Regions from separate parts of the Pseudonocardia sp. EV170527-09 genome, predicted to be linked through region 2. Evidence: riboswitches for the same ligand, from Rfam matches in the RefSeq annotation. Region 2 holds a riboswitch; the other holds the start of a gene.

Evidence for each region. Region 2 has a riboswitch for cobalamin ahead of metE (5-methyltetrahydropteroyltriglutamate--homocysteine S-methyltransferase). Riboswitches for the same ligand answer to the same signal wherever they lie in the genome.
Region 1: it holds a riboswitch for cobalamin, as region 2 does, so the genes downstream of both, FVA95_RS01095 (hypothetical protein) here and metE (5-methyltetrahydropteroyltriglutamate--homocysteine S-methyltransferase) in region 2, are expected to answer to the same signal.

What each region holds. Positions count from the first base shown of each region.
Region 1 is NZ_VRMC01000002.1:80,187-87,932, reverse strand. It holds gene FVA95_RS01130 (CoA transferase subunit A) at 1-335, shown strand, start outside; gene FVA95_RS01125 (3-oxoacid CoA-transferase subunit B) at 338-964, shown strand; gene FVA95_RS01120 (cytochrome P450) at 1,045-2,253, opposite strand; gene FVA95_RS01115 (FAD-binding oxidoreductase) at 2,288-3,433, opposite strand; gene FVA95_RS01110 (hypothetical protein) at 3,692-4,012, shown strand; gene FVA95_RS01105 (4'-phosphopantetheinyl transferase superfamily protein) at 4,133-4,840, shown strand; gene FVA95_RS01100 (DNA polymerase IV) at 4,848-6,374, shown strand; gene FVA95_RS01095 (hypothetical protein) at 6,397-6,774, opposite strand; cobalamin riboswitch at 6,809-6,998, opposite strand; gene FVA95_RS01090 (chloride channel protein) at 6,995-7,746, opposite strand, start outside.
Region 2 is NZ_VRMC01000015.1:52,476-60,221, reverse strand. It holds gene FVA95_RS06750 (MoxR family ATPase) at 1-125, opposite strand, end outside; gene mdo (NDMA-dependent methanol dehydrogenase) at 262-1,554, opposite strand; cobalamin riboswitch at 1,785-1,994, shown strand; gene metE (5-methyltetrahydropteroyltriglutamate--homocysteine S-methyltransferase) at 2,121-4,421, shown strand; gene FVA95_RS06735 (ABC transporter substrate-binding protein) at 4,577-6,103, shown strand; gene FVA95_RS06730 (ABC transporter permease) at 6,100-7,044, shown strand; gene FVA95_RS06725 (ABC transporter permease) at 7,053-7,746, shown strand, end outside.

The sequences.
Region 1 (7,746 bases), on a different contig from region 2:
CGGCCGACGGCTCGGTCGCCGTCGAGTCCCCGGCGAAGGAGACCCGCGAGTTCGACGGCGTGACCTACGTCCTCGAGCGTGCCCTCACCCCGGACTTCGCGCTGGTCCACGCCTGGAAGGGCGACCGGCACGGCAACCTGGTGTTCCGGCGCGCGGCGCGCAACTTCAACCCGGACTGCGCCGCGGCCGGGCGGACCACGATCGCCCAGGTCGAGCACCTGGTCGAACCCGGGGAGATCGACCCCAACGAGGTCCACACCCCCGGCATCCACGTGCACCGCGTGCTGCACGTCCCCGACGTCGAGAAGCCGGTCGAGTTCAGGACGGTGCGTTGACCATGGCCCTCAACCGTGACGAGATGGCCGCCCGGGTCGCGGCGGAGCTGCCCGACGGCGCGTACGTCAACCTCGGCATCGGCATGCCGACCCTGGTCCCCGGGCACATCCCCGAGGGCCGGACGGTCGTGCTGCACTCGGAGAACGGGATCCTCGGCGTCGGCCCCTACCCCACCGACGACGAGGTCGACCCCGACCTCATCAACGCCGGCAAGGAGACCGTCACCGTCACCGCCGGTGCCGCCTTCTTCGGCTCCGCCGAGAGCTTCGGCCAGATCCGGGCCGGGAAGCTCGACGTGGCCGTCCTGGGCGGGATGGAGGTCGCCGCGAACGGTGACCTCGCGAACTGGGCGATCCCCGGCAAGATGATCAAGGGGATGGGCGGCGCGATGGACCTCGTGCACGGCGCGCGCTCGGTGATCGTGATGATGGACCACGTCTCCAAGGACGGGTCCCCCAAGATCGTGGAGCGGTGCTCGCTGCCGATCACCGGCCTCGGCTGCGTCACGAAGATCGTCACCGACCTGGCCGTGATCGACGTGACGCCGGACGGGCTCGCACTGGTCGAGACCGCGCCCGGCGTCACCGCCGACGAGGTCCGGGAGAAGACCGGCGCCCCGCTGCGCTGACCGCGACCCGCTGCACCGACGGCTGCCCCGCCGGTCCCGCCGGGCGCGCCCCTCGGTCGCGTCCGGCGGCGGCGCGTCCCTCAGGCGGGCGCGCCCGGCGTGACCGGCAGCCGGGACAGGCCCCGGACCAGCGTCGACTCGCGGTAGACGAGCTCCGAGAGATCGACGGCCAGCGCCAGGTCCGGCCGCTGCGCGATGAGCTTGCCGATCGCCACCCGCCCCTCGGTGCGGGCCAGCTGCGCGCCCAGGCAGAAGTGGATGCCGTGCCCGAAGAACACCCCGGACGAGGAGTCCCGGGTGATGTCGAGGCGATCCGGGTCCGCCAGCCACTCCGGGTCCCGGTTGGCCGCGGCGAGCCCCAGCATCACGGTCGACCCGGCGGGGATGGTCACCCCGGAGTACTCGACGTCCTCGCCGGCGAAGCGCATCGGAGCGTTGGAGACCGGGGACTCGAAGCGCAGGAACTCCTCCACCGCCGAGTTGATCAGAGACGGGTCGGCCTTCAGTCGGGCGTGCTGCTCGGGGTGGGTCAGCAGGGCGAGCACGCCGTTGCCGATCAGGTTGACCGTGGTCTCGTGCCCGGCGATGAGCAGCAGGGTCGCCATCGCGACGAGCTCCTCGGACGACAGCCGGTCGCCGTCGGCGTCGCTGACGGCGAGCAGGCCGGACAGCAGGGCGTCGTCGGGCTCGGTGCGCTTGCGCTCGATCAGCTCGGCGAGGTAGCCGTTCAGGCTGCCCATCGCGGCGAACTTCTCCTCCTGCGGGGAGTCGTCGACCAGCACCGACGACCACGCGGAGAACATGTCGCGGTCCTCGGCGGGCACACCCAGCAGCTCGCAGATGACCAGCACCGGGACGAGGAACGCGTACTGGCGCATGAGGTCGACGGGGCCCTCGGCGGGCAGCGCGTCGAGCAGCTCCTGGGTGATCTCCTCGACCCTGGGCTGCAGGTCGTTCATCCGCCGCACGGTGAACGAGCGGCCGACGAGCTTGCGCAGCCGGGTGTGGTCCGGCGGGTCCATCAGGATCATCATCGGGATCGGCGCGGCCGGCTGGCCCTCGCGCTGGTCGGCGGGCAGCGTGTACCGCCAGTCCTTGCTCAGCCGCGGGTCGACGAATGCCGCGCGGACGTCGGCGTACCGGCTGATCAGCCACACCTTCCCGTCCGGCAGTGCGAGCTCTCGCACCGGCTCCTCGGTGCGCAGGGCCGCGTAGGCGGGGTGCGGGTCGGTCCAGAAGTCGCCCGAGAACAGGTCGTGCGTCTCGGTGCCGGTGGTGGTCAGCGCCATGGGTCCATCGTGCCAGCCACTGGTAAGCGAGCGCTTACGTCAATCGTGTGACGGAGCACGCAGCCGGGTCGAGATCGATGTCGGCCGGCGACGGCCGGCCGAGGACGACCGACGCGGCCAGCGCGGCCAACGCCGGGGCGGACTCGATGCCCGACCCGCCCTGCCCGGCGACGAAGAAGAAGCCGGGGTGCTCCGGGCGCGCACCCAGCACGGGGGCACGGTCGGGGGCAAAGGTCCGCAGCCCCGCCCACGCGGTCCGGACCGACCGCAGCCCCAGCGTGGTCGCCGCGCCCACCCGGTCCAGGGCCAGGGCGACGTCGAGGTCGTCGGGACGGGCGTCGCCCGGCTCGGCCGGGGTCTCGTCGGCCGGGGAGACGAGCACCGTGTCCGCCTCGGCCTTGAGGTACCAGCGCTCGGCGGCGTCGACGACCATCGGCAGGACGGCGCCGTCGACGGTGAGCACCGACGGGTCGGCGACCGGGCAGGCCGCGATCGTGCGCCGGTACGGGGTCAGTCCGGCACCGGGCACGCCGGCGAGTGCCGCCACCGCGTCGGCCCAGGCGCCGGCCGCGTCGACGACCGTCTCCGCCCGCACCCGGTGCCCGGCGGCCGTCGTGGCGGTCCAGCCGGAGCCGTCCCGCTCCAGCGCGGCCACCCGGGCCCCGCGCAGCACCGTGCCGCCGCGGGCGCGCAGCCCGCGCCGGTAGCCGTCGTGCAGGGCGGCGGTGTCGACGTCGCAGGCACCGGCGGTCCACGCGGCCGCACGCGGGGCACGGCGCAGCACCGGCACGCGTCGCCAGGCCTGCTCGGGGTCCAGGGCGACCGGGGCGCCGGGCTCGCCGTGCTGCTCGCGCACCGTCGTGGCGAGGTGGTCGGCGGCCAGGTCGTCGGCGGCGACGTGCAGGACCGGGCGCGGGGTCAGCAGCGGTGGTGTGCCGAGCAGCGCGGGCAGTGCGGCGAACCGCGGGCCCGAGGCGTCGATCAGCGCGCGGAACGGACCGGAGCCGTGCCCGGGGATGTAGGTCGCCGCCGAGCGGGCGGTGGAGTGGACCGGCAGGTCGTCCTCCGCCTCGGTCAGCACGACCCGGGCGTGCGCAGCCAGCTCCCACGCGACCGACACCCCCGCGATGCCGCCGCCGATCACCAGCACGTCCGTCGTCTCCGTGCCCGCCGTACCCATGCCCGCGACGATAGGGCGGCGGCGCCGGGGAAAACCGGTGGCACCGGTCGGGGTCGTCGTCGTAGCGTCGCCGCCATGCTGATCCGGTTCCTCTGAGCGACCCGCGCGGTCGATCTCCGCGCCCTCCGTCGCCGGCCCGTGACGTCCTCACCGGGCCCCGGAACCGTCGCCGCCCTCGCGCGGCCCCTCCGGCGTCCCCGCGCGTCACCGGCCCCTCTCACCCGGTCCGAGTCCGACCCGATGTTCCGAGGAGGTCGTATGCCCACGACCCGCCACACCACCGCCCACAGCACCGCCCACAGCACCGCCCGCAGCGCAGCCCACAGCGCAGCCCGACCGACCGACGGGTCCGCGGTTCCCGGTCCCCTGACCGGCGAGACCGGGCCCGACACGGCCAGCGGGGCGACACCCGGCGGAGCCACTGCCGCCGGACCCGCCAACCGCGCCGAGCGCCGTGCGGCCAAGCGCGGCCGGTCCGGCGCGCCGGGCGGCCCGGCGGCACCGCGCACGGCGGGGCCAGCCCCGCAGGCCCGCCCGGCCCACGTCCGCACGGACTTCGCCGCCCGCCGCAGCGGCTGACCGTACGGGGAACGCGGACCGGGCACCGGAGACGTCGACGGGCGACACTCCGTGTGCCCGGTCCGTGATCCCTCCCGGCGGCGCGCCCCGACCGGGGTGCGACGTGGGAGGCTGGACGCCGTGACCGTCACCGTCTGGTGGGCCGCCCCGGCCGATCCCGGCGCCCGCGCCGACCTCGTCGCGCTGCTGGACGCCCACGAACGCGAACGGCTCGTCGCGCTGCGACGGCCCGAGGACCGCGCCCGCTACCTCGCCGCGCACGCGCTGGCCCGGCTCGTGCTCGCCGAGCGGCTCGACGCCGACCCCGCCGAACTCGTCCTCGACCGGACCTGCCGCTGCGGGGAGCCGCACGGCAAGCCCCGCCTGGCCGGGCGCGGCGACGACCCCGGCTTCTCCCTCACCCACTCCGGCGCGCTGGTCGGTGTCGCGGTCGGGACCGGGCCGGTCGGCGTCGACGTCGAGGCGCACCGCCCCCTGTCCGGCCTCGACGGCCTGGTCCGGCACGCCCTGTCCCCCGCCGAGCTCGCCGCGGGGACGCCCGACGGGACCGGCTTCCTGGTCACCTGGACCCGGAAGGAGGCGCTGCTCAAGGCCACCGGCGAGGGCCTGTCGAGCCCGATGGACGCGATCACGCTGTCCCCGCCGCACAGCCCGGCCCGGGTGCTGGACTGGACCGGCACCGCCGGGAGCTGGTGGGTCACCGACGTCCCCACCGGCCTCGACGACCACCCGGGCGCCGTCGCCGGGGCGGGACCTGTGGCCCCGGCCGTCACCGTCGCCGACGGCGACGCGATCCTGTCGGTGCGCCGGGGCACGATGCACGGGTGATGATGGAGTGACCGCGGCGGCCGACCGCTGGGTGCTGCACCTCGACATGGACGCGTTCTTCGCCTCCGTCGAGCAGCTCACCCGGCCCACCCTGGCCGACCGTCCGGTCCTCGTCGGCGGCGCGGGACCGCGCGGCGTCGTCGCGGGGGCGAGCTACCAGGCCCGGGTGTTCGGGGCCCGCTCGGCGATGCCGATGGGCCAGGCGAGGCGGCGCTGCCCGCACGCGACGGTCCTGCCGCCCCGGTTCTCCCTGTACAAGGCGCTGTCCGAGGAGGTCATGGCCGTCCTCGGCGAGTTCTCCCCCGTGCTGGAGCCGGTGTCGGTGGACGAGGCGTTCGTGGAGCCGCCCGACCTCGTGGGCGCCTCCCCGGACCAGGTGCGGGAGTGGGGCACCCGGCTGCGTGGCGCGGTGCGCGACCGCACCGGGCTGCCCGCCTCGGTGGGCGCCGGGTCGGGCAAGCAGATCGCGAAGATCGCCTCCGAGCTGGCCAAGCCGGACGGGCTGCGGGTGATCGCCCACGCCGAGCAGGCGGCCGTGCTCGACCCGCTGCCGGTGCGGTCGCTGTGGGGCATCGGGCCGGTCTCCGGCGAGGCGCTGCGGAAGATCGGGATCGAGACGATCGGGCAGCTCGCCGCGATGGACGCCCGCGAGGTCGCCGGGGTGCTGGGCAGCGCGATCGGGTCCGAGCTGCACCGTCTCGCCCGCGGCATCGACGACCGTCCGGTGGCCCCGCGCGGTGCGGCCAAGCAGATCAGCGCGGAGACGACCTTCGACGCCGACCTGACCGCGATGAGCGCGGTGCACACCGCGGTGGAGTCGATCTGCGTCGCCGTGCACCGACGGCTGGTCGCCGACGGCCGGACCGCCCGCACCGTCACCGTGAAGGCACGGACCGGGGACTTCACCACCCACACCCGGTCGGAGACGACCCCGTTCGGCACCCGGGACCTGGCGACCCTGGTCGCGGTGGCGCGACGGCTGGCCGAGGGCGCGGTCGGCGAGGGCGGGGTGCGGCTGCTGGGCGTGTCGGTGTCCGGCTTCGGCGACGAGCCGCCGCTGGCCCTGTTCGACGCGGTGCCCTCGGAGAACGGGTGGACGACGGCCTCGGCCCTCGACTCCCCGCCCGCGGCCGACGCCCCGGCCGGCGCGGCGGGGGTGGCCGTGCTCGACGCACCACCGGACACCGAGGCGACGACGGGGACGGGCGCGGGGGCCGACAGCACTGCGGGGGCCGACAGTACTGCCGGGGCCGGCGGTACCGCGGGGGCCGACGCGACCACGGGGGCCGACGACGTGCCCGGGCCCGTCCGCCCGGGCCGCCCCGACCGCGAACCCGACCCGGACCGGCCCTGGCGCGCCGGCGACGACGTCGCCCACCCCGAGCACGGCCACGGCTGGGTCCAGGGCGCCGGGCACGGGCGGGTCACCGTGCGCTTCGAGACCGCCTACACCGGGCCCGGCCGCACCCGCACGCTCGACGCCGCCGACCCCGACCTCACCCGGGCCGACCCGCTGGGCAGCTGGCGGGCCTGAGCGCGCCGCCCCGCCGTCGGACTCAGCCGATCAGCGGGCTGCGGTGCGGCGGCGCGACGCGGCTGCCCTCGGCGACCCGGGCCCGCAGCGCCGGGACGGTGCGCGCCAGCCCGTCGAGGACGGCACCGAGCGCGGCGTCGGCCGCGGGGTCGCCCCCGACCAGCAGCACCGCGGCGCCGGCGGGTCCGGCGGCGGCCCAGGCCCCGATCCGGGCGACGGCGTCGCGCGGGGTGACCGGCTCGACCCGCCACGCCTCGGCGTAGAACAGGGCGGTCGACTCGGCCTGGGGGAAGGCGAAGACGGTCTCGGCGTCGGCCAGCAGGTCCGCGACGTGGGCATCCGGGCGGGGTGCGCCGTCGCCGGACGGGTCGGTACCGAGCACCACCAGGTCGTGGCTCATCGCATGTCCTCCTCGAGGGTCCGCGCCCTCACCAGTGGGAATCCGCGACGACGGGCAGTGTCCTGGCTCCCGGATCGCCACGCCCTCCCCGGCCTTCCCACCCTCGTGGGCGGTGGCGCCGGTGTGGGGAGGGCACTCCCCGGTGACAGTGGCGGGACCGCGCCGGATTCGCACCGGCTTCCTGTTCCGTCGTCGTCGGGGAGCCCATCACGCGACCGGGTCAGTGGTCAACCGTCCCCCGCCCCGACACCCCCCGCAGATGGTCGAGCAGGTCGTGTTCGGCGAGCGTCCCGAGCAGCTGCCCGTCCGGCTCCCGCACGGGCAGCGCGGCTCCCCGGTGCGCGGCGAGCACCCCGAGGACGTCGTGCACCGGGGCGGCCGGGTCCAGCGCGGGCAGCTCCGGGCCGGGCGGGGTGCCGTCGGCGGGACGCATCACCTGGGCGACGACGACCCGGCGCAGCGCCTCGTCGGTCGGGGTGTCGGCGGCGAGGTCGATCCCGCGTCGCAGCAGCTTGAGCGTGTAGATGTTGTCCCGCGACACCAGGTTCGACAGGCCGGTGGCCAGGACGACGGCGGCCATCAGCGGCAGGATGAGGGCGTAGTCGCCGGTCAGCTCGAACACGATGAGCACCGCGGTGATCGGGGCGTGCGCTGCCCCCGCGAACACCGCCGCCATGCCGACCAGACCGAACGCGCCGGGGTGCAGGTCCAGCGCCGGGAACAGGGTCGCGGCGGCGTAGCCGAAGGCGGTACCGGCGGTGCCACCGACGAACAGCGACGGCGCGAACACACCGCCGGACCCGCCGATGCCGATGGTGAGGCTGGACGCGAGGATCTTCCCGACGACGAGCAGGAGCAGGAACCCGACGACGTACCGGCCACCGATCGCGGCCTCCAGTACGGGGTAGCCGACGCCGTACATCTGGGGCAGTGCCAGCAGCAGCGCGCCGAGCAGCAGCCCGCCGACGGCCG
Region 2 (7,746 bases):
CGGGTGTCGGCGATGTAGCCCTGCTCCCGCAGGGTCTCGACCACCTGGTCGACGGACTCGAAGGGGCTGGTCGAGGCGACGGCCTCCGCCGCCTCGGTCACCGTGGGGACGACAGCCTCGGACACTCGGGTATCTCCTTCGCGGACCGCACCGGCTCTGGTGCGGGGACGAGCGGGGCCGCGGCCGGCGGGCCCACCCACCCGAGTATCGCCTCGGACGGCTGGGCCCGCCGGTGCGACGGTGGACCTCCTGACCTGCGGATCAGGTCAGCAGGTCGTCCAGGTCACCGTTGATGGAGTGGTCGACGACCGGGCGGACGGTCTCGAACGTGCACTCCTTCGGGTTGCCCGGGGTGCAGGCGTCGCCGAGGACGTGGTTGGTGATCCGGTCGACGTCGGCCGCGTCGCCGATGATGGTGGGCGCGTTCTCGTAGAACTTGGTCGGGCCGACACCGAGCCGGTTCTTCGAGTAGGTGTCCTGCTTGACGTCGGCGAACTTCTCCGGGATGCCCACGTCGCGCAGCAGCCGGATGGACGCGGCGAGCGCCGCGTCGGCGGCCTGCGGCTTGGTCATGCCGCGGGTGTCGACACCCATGGCCTCGGCGATGTCGGCGAAGCGCTCGTAGACCACCGGCATGTTGAACGCCCACACGCGGGGCAGCGCGATGGCGTTGTTCAGGCCGTGGTGGGTGTCGTAGAACGCCGACACGGCGTGGCTGATCGAGTGGATGATGCCGAGACCACCGGAGTTGAACGCCTGGGCCGCGATGTACTGCGCGTACATCATGCCTTCGCGGCCGGACAGCTCCTGGCCGTTCCAGACGGCCTTGCGCAGGTTCTGCGCGGTCAGCTTGATGGCGTGCAGGGCGTTGCCCAGCGACGGCTGGAAGTCCAGCCGCGAGACGTAGGGCTCCGAGGCGTGGGCGAGCACGTCGAAACCGCACTGCGCGGTGTAGTCGATCGGGCAGTCGTAGTAGAGCACCGGGTCGTCGATCGCGAGGGTGGTGACCGACGCGTCGTCGAAGGCGACGTACTTGTGCGGGTTGTCGGGGTCGGTCGTGGTGTCGGTGATGACGTAGGCCCACGAGGTCTCCGAGCCGGTACCGGCCGTGGTGGAGACCGCGATGTGCGGCGGGTTGGCCGGGTTCTCGGACTTGTTGAAGCCCTCGAACTCGTTGACGTTGCGACCGTCGTGGGCGACCGAGACGCGCGCGCCCTTGCAGGCGTCGTGCGAGGAGCCGCCGCCGATGGAGACGAAGGAGTCGCAGTTGTTCTGCTGGTAGAGGCCCACAGCGTCCATGACGTTGTAGTCCTTGGGGTTCGACTCGACCTTGTCGTACAGCACGACCTCGAGGCCGTGGTACTTCATCGACTCGACGATCTTGTGGACGATGTCGGTGCCGCGCAGGCCCGACGTCATCACCAGGGTCTTCTTGAAGCCCAGCTTGAGCGCCTCGGGGCCGATCAGCTCGTGCGACCCCGGGCCCATGAGCGCGCGCGGGAACGGGTGGAACTCCTTGATGGGGAACGGCTTGAGCAGCTCGTCTACCTGCATGTCAGCCCTTTCTGAGGCAGGCGGATGGGGTCGAGGCCGAACGCTAGGACCCCTGTGGCCGCGCGCACAGGGGTGATCGGCATTACCCCTCGGGAGACCGGGCAGGAAACCCCTCCGAACGGAGGGGGGCAGGGTGAGGCCGCCCGTCGATCCGTGCGGAGAGAGCTGGGTGCTGCAAACGTATGGCAACAGGGAGAGTTCGGCAACAGTTCGCCGGGGTCGTCCTGGGTTAGGGTCGGTCCGCCGACGGTTCGTGTCATCCCGGGAACGGGGCGTCACGAGGCAAGAGGGAACCCGGTGGGAATCCGGGACTGCCCCGCAGCGGTGAACGGGAACGACCGCCGTCAACAGCACTGGGAGTGATCCCGGGAAGCGACGGCCAGTAGGTGTGAGCAGTGCGCCCGTGAGTCCGAAGACCTGCCGCCGGTGCGTGCGCCGTCCGGCGTGCGCGGATCCGTGGCCTCGCGGGAGGGCCGGGCGGACGACCGGGCACCGTCGTGCCCGGCGGTCGCAGGCGCCCCCTGCCGGCGACGGGTCCTCCACCGCACTCGCGAGGAGAGAGGGCCGTGAGCATTCCTTCCAGCAGCACCATCGGCAGCACCGTCCTGGGGTACCCCCGGATCGGGCCGGACCGGGAGCTCAAGCGGGCGACCGAGGCGTACTGGGCCGGGCGGAGCGACGCGTCGGCACTGCACGACGTCGCCGCCGGACTGCGCTGCGACACCTGGACCGGGCTGCGCGACGCCGGGCTCGGCTCGGTGCCGGGCAACACGTTCTCGTTCTACGACCACGTCCTGGACACCGCGCTGGCGGTCGGGGCGGTGCCGGAGCGCTTCGCCGGCATCACCGACCCGCTGGAGCGGCTGTTCGCGATGGCGCGCGGCCGCACCGGTGCCCCGGCCTGCGAGATGACCAAGTGGTTCGACACGAACTACCACTACCTGGTCCCCGAGGTCGGCCCGGCCACCCGGCTCGCGCCGGGCAGCCGCAAGGCCCTCGACGAGTTCCGTGAGGCCCTGCGCATCGGGATCACCACCCGCCCGGTGCTGGTCGGACCGGTGACCTTCCTGCTGCTGTCGAAACCGGCCGACGGCGCACCGGAGGGCTTCCGTCCGCTGGACCTGCTCGGGCCGCTCGTCGAGGTCTACCGAGACCTGCTCGCCGAGCTCGCCGAGGCAGGCGCGGAGTGGGTGCAGCTCGACGAGCCCGCCTTCGCCGCCGACCGGACGCCCGAGGAGATCGCGGCGCTGCGCCGGGCCTACGACCGGCTCGCCTCGGCGACCCGGCGGCCGAAGATCCTCGTCGCGTCGTACTTCGGGGAGCTGGGCCCGGCGCTGCCCGTGCTCGCCGCCACGGCCGTCGAGGGGCTGGCGCTCGACCTCGTCGCGGGGGATGCCGACCTCGATGCCCTCGACCCGGCGGTCCCCGGGCTGGACCGGAAGGTGGTGCTGGCCGGCGTCGTCGACGGACGCAACGTGTGGCGCACCGACCTGGACCGGGCGCTGGCGACGGCGCAGCGGCTGGTCGGCGTCGCGGGGCGGGTCGAGGTCTCCACGTCGTGCTCGCTGCTGCACGTCCCCTACGACCTGACCGTCGAGACGGCCCTGCCCGGCGACGTCGTCGACATGCTGGCGTTCGCCCGGCAGAAGGTCGAGGAGGTCGTGCTCCTCGGGCGCGCCCTGCACGAGGGACCGGACGCGGTCGCGGCGGAGTTCGAGGCCGCACGAGCGACCAGGAAGCGGGTCGCGGCCACCGCGCGCCGCGACGAGCGGGTGCGCTCCCGGCTCGACGCGCTCGGCCCCGACCACTACCGGCGCAGCCCCGGCGACGTCCGGGCGAAGGCCCAGCGCGAGGCGCTCGGCCTGCCCGTCGTGCCCACGACGACGATCGGCTCCTTCCCGCAGACCGCGCAGATCCGGCGCGACCGGGCCGCGCACCGCTCCGGCGCGATCGACACCGGCACCTACACCGAGCGGATGCGTCAGGAGATCGTCCGGGTGGTGCGGCTGCAGGAGGACATCGGGCTCGATGTCCTGGTGCACGGCGAGCCCGAGCGCAACGACATGGTCCAGTACTTCGCCGAGAACCTCGACGGATTCGCCACCACCGACCACGGCTGGGTGCAGTCCTACGGCTCACGCTGCGTGCGCCCGCCGATCCTGCACTCCGACGTGTCCCGGCCCCGGCCGATCACCGTCGGCTGGGCGGAGTTCGCGCAGTCGCTGTCCGAGGCGCCGGTCAAGGGGATGCTCACCGGGCCGGTCACCATCCTCGCCTGGTCGTTCGTGCGTGACGACCAGCCGCTGGGCGACACCGCCCGGCAGGTCGGGCTGGCCCTGCGCGACGAGGTCGTCGACCTGGAGGCGGCCGGGATCCGGATCGTCCAGGTCGACGAGCCCGCGCTGCGCGAGCTGCTGCCGCTGCACGAACGGGACCGGGCCGCCTACCTGGACTGGGCGGTGGACGCGTTCCGGCTGGCCGTCGGGGCCGTGGCCGACACCACCCAGATCCACACCCACCTCTGCTACTCCGAGTTCGGCGAGGTGGTGGGGGCGATCGACGGGCTCGACGCCGACGTCACCACGGTCGAGGCGGCCCGGTCGCGGATGGAGGTGCTGGCCGACCTCGGCCCGGGGGTCCCGCGCGGGCTCGGCCCGGGCGTCTACGACGTCCACTCGCCCGAGGTCCCCGCCACCGACGAGCTGGTCGACCAGCTCCACGCGGCCCTGCGCCACATCGGGCCCGACCGGCTGTGGGCCAACCCGGACTGCGGGCTCAAGACCCGCGCGGAACCCGAGACGGTCGCGGCGCTGACCAACCTGGTCGCCGCGGCCCGCCGCGTCCGTGAGGCGACCGCGACCGGCTGAGCCCGGTCCGCGCCGACCACCCGTCACGGGTGACGAGCGGGCCGTGCGTGCGGAGGTTCGGCACGGACGGTCCGCTCGTGCGGGGACTCGTGCGGGGACGAGGACGTTGCTCACGCCGCGTTGATTGAACAGGTGCTCAGATGTAGGCATACGGGGTGATCGCACGACAGATGGCCGCACTGCTCGCGGCCGCCGCCCTCCTGCTCGCCGGATGCGGCGCCGGCGGGAGCGGCGGCGCCGCGACCCCGGACCCGTCCGGCGAGCTGACCGTGGCCCTGCAGTTCCCGCCGCGCGCCGACTACGCCTTCGACGCCGACGACGGTGCCCGGTTGCAGTCCCTCGGCGTCGCGGAGACCCTGACCACCGTCGACGCCGACGCCCGGCCGGCGCCGATGCTCGCGACCGCGTGGCAGCAGCAGGGCAACGCCTGGCGGTTCACCCTGCGCCAGGGCGTGCGGTTCCACGACGGCTCCCCGCTCACCCCGGACGCCGTCGTCACCGCGCTGCGCTACGTCGCGGGCGTCGAGGCCCCGCCGCGGGCGATCCGCGGCATCGGCTTCGCCGTCGCCCCCGACGGCCCGGACGCCGTGCGCATCACCACCACCGAGCCCGACCCGGTCATGCCGCTGCGCCTGTCCAGCGGCAACCTCGGCATCCTCGCGCCCGCCGCGTACACCGGCGGCGGGGCGCCGGAGTACCTGCGCACCGCGACCGGCCCCTTCGTGCTGGAGTCCGTCAGCGGCACCGACTCCGCGCAGCTGGTCCGCAACGACGACTACTGGGGCGAGCCGGCGGGCGCCGCCCGGGTCACCGTCCGCTACGTCGAGGACCCGCAGGCCAGGGCGCTCGCGATCCAGTCCGGTGACGTCCAGTTCGCCGAGGGCCTGCCGCAGGCCCAGCTCGACCAGGTCCGCTCGGCCGGGGCCGAGGTCGTCGAGTACCCGAACGCGCGCACCGTGCCGCTGCAGCTCAACCAGTCCGCCAAGCCGTTCGACGACCTGCGGGTGCGCCAGGCCGTCACCGCGGCGATCGACCGCCCGGTGCTGGCCCGGCAGGTGCTCGCCGGTGGGGCCGCGCCCGCGGCCGACCTGTTCGGCGGGGCCGTCCCCTGGGGCGAGACCGCTCCGCCGCCGGGCGCCGACCTCGCCCGGGCCCGGCAGCTGCTCGCCGAGGCCGGCTACACCGAGCAGAACCCGCTGACCGTGCGGCTGTGGACCTTCCCGAACCGGCCCGAGCTGCCCGCACTGGCGAACGCGATCCAGGCGATGCTCGCCTCCGTCGGGGTGCGCGTCGAGATCACCGTCGGGAACTACGACGCCCAGGAGCCGAAGGTCCTCGCCGGTGACTACGACATGTTCCTCAACTCGCGCAGCTACCTGTCCGACTTCCCGGACGCGGCGAGCACGCTGACCTCGGACTACACCTGCGACGGCAGCTACGCGATCGACCAGTACTGCAGCCCCGCCTACGACGCTCTGGTCGCCCGGCTCAACTCCACCGTCGACCCGGCGGCCCGCCAGCAGATGTTCCGTGAGGCCGCGGCGATGCTGACCCGCGACGCCGTCGGCGTCATGGTCGTGCACCCGCTCAACACCGCCGTCCTGCGCGGGGCGACCGGCTTCGTCCCCGACCCGCTGCAGATTCGCCCGGTGCTGCCGCAGCTCACCCCGACCACGGGGTGATCGGGCTCCTGCTGCGCCGGCTCCTCGTCGTCGGGCCGGTGCTGCTGGCCGCGTCGGTGCTGGTGTTCGCGCTGCCGCGGCTGGTCGGCGTCGAGCCGGCGCGGGCGATCCTGCGTGCCCGCAGCGCCGAGGCGGTGCCGGACCCGGCGACCGAGGCGCGGCTGCGGTCCTCGCTCGGGCTGGACGCGCCGGTCACCGAGCAGTACCTGCGCTGGCTGGGCGGGGTGCTGCGCGGCGATCTCGGCTACGGCTACGTCGCACGGACCCCGGTCGCCGGCCAGATCGCCGACGCCGCGGTGGTCTCCGGGCTGCTCGCGGCGCTCGCCCTCGCCCTGGCCGCGGTCGTCGGCATCCCGGCCGGGGTGTACGCGGCGCGCCGTCCCGGCGGGGCGCTCGACCGGTTCCTCGGGTTGGGCACGGTCGCCGGGGTCGCGGTGCCGGAGTTCGTGCTCGCCCCCTGGCTGGTGCTGGTGTTCGCGGTGTGGGCCGGGGCGCTGCCCGCGCTCGGCTGGGGCGACCCCGCCCACCTGGTCCTGCCGGTGCTGACCCTGGCCGCCTACCCCGGGGCGCTCGCCGCCCAGCTCGTCCGCGCCGAGACCGCCGGGGTGCTGACCCGGCCGCACGTGCTCGTCGCGCGGGCCAAGGGTCTCGGTGAGCACCGGGTCCTGTGGCGGCACGGCGCCCGGCTCGCGACGACCTCGGTGACCGCGCTGGCCGGGATGTTCGTCGCCGGGCTGCTGGGCGGCTCGGTGGTGGTCGAGGTCGTGTTCGGCATCCCGGGGCTGGGGCGCCTGCTGCACCGGGCCGTCGTCGCGCAGGACCTGCCGGTGGTGCAGGCGGGCACGCTGCTCGTCGTCGCGGTCGCGGTGGTGGCGGGGGTGCTGGTGGAGGTGCTGGCGACGGCGCTGGACCCGGTGCTGCGCTCGGCGGGGGCGCGGTGAGGGCCCGGGTGCGGACCGCGTGGTGGGTCACGGCCGGGGTGGCCGCGCTGACCGTGCCGGTGCCGATGCTCGCTCCGGCGGGCCTGCTCTCGGTGCTCCTGCCCGACCCGGACGCCGTCGACTTCGCCGGGATGCTCGCCGGCCCGTCCGCGGCACACCCGCTGGGCACCGACCAGCTGGGCCGGGACCTGCTCGCGCGCACCGTCCACGGCGGACGGCTGACGGTCGGGCTGGCGCTGTCCGCGGTGCTGGTCACCGGGGTGGTCGGGGTCGCCGTCGGGTCGCTCGCCGCGGTCGCGGGCCCGGTCGGGCGGGCGGTGATGCGGGTGGTCGACGTCCTTGCCGCGATCCCGGTGGTGCTGTTCGGGCTGCTCGCCGCGGTCGCGCTGGGGCCGGGCGTCGGATCCCTGCTGGTGGCGGTCACGGTGATCGCCTGGACGCCGTTCGCCCGGCAGGCCCACCTGCTCGCCCTCGCCGAGCGCGAACGGGAGTACGTGACGGCGGCGGTCGCCCTCGGCGCGGGGCCCGGGCGGGTCCTGACCCGGCACGTCGCGCGGAACCTCGTCCCGCCGCTGGCCGCGCACGCCTGCGTCCGGTTCGCGAGCACCCTGCTCACCGTCTCCGGGTTGTCGTTCCTCGGGCTCGGTGTGCAGCCGCCGACCGCGGAGTGGGGCGCGATGGTGGCCGAGGGCCGCGAGTACC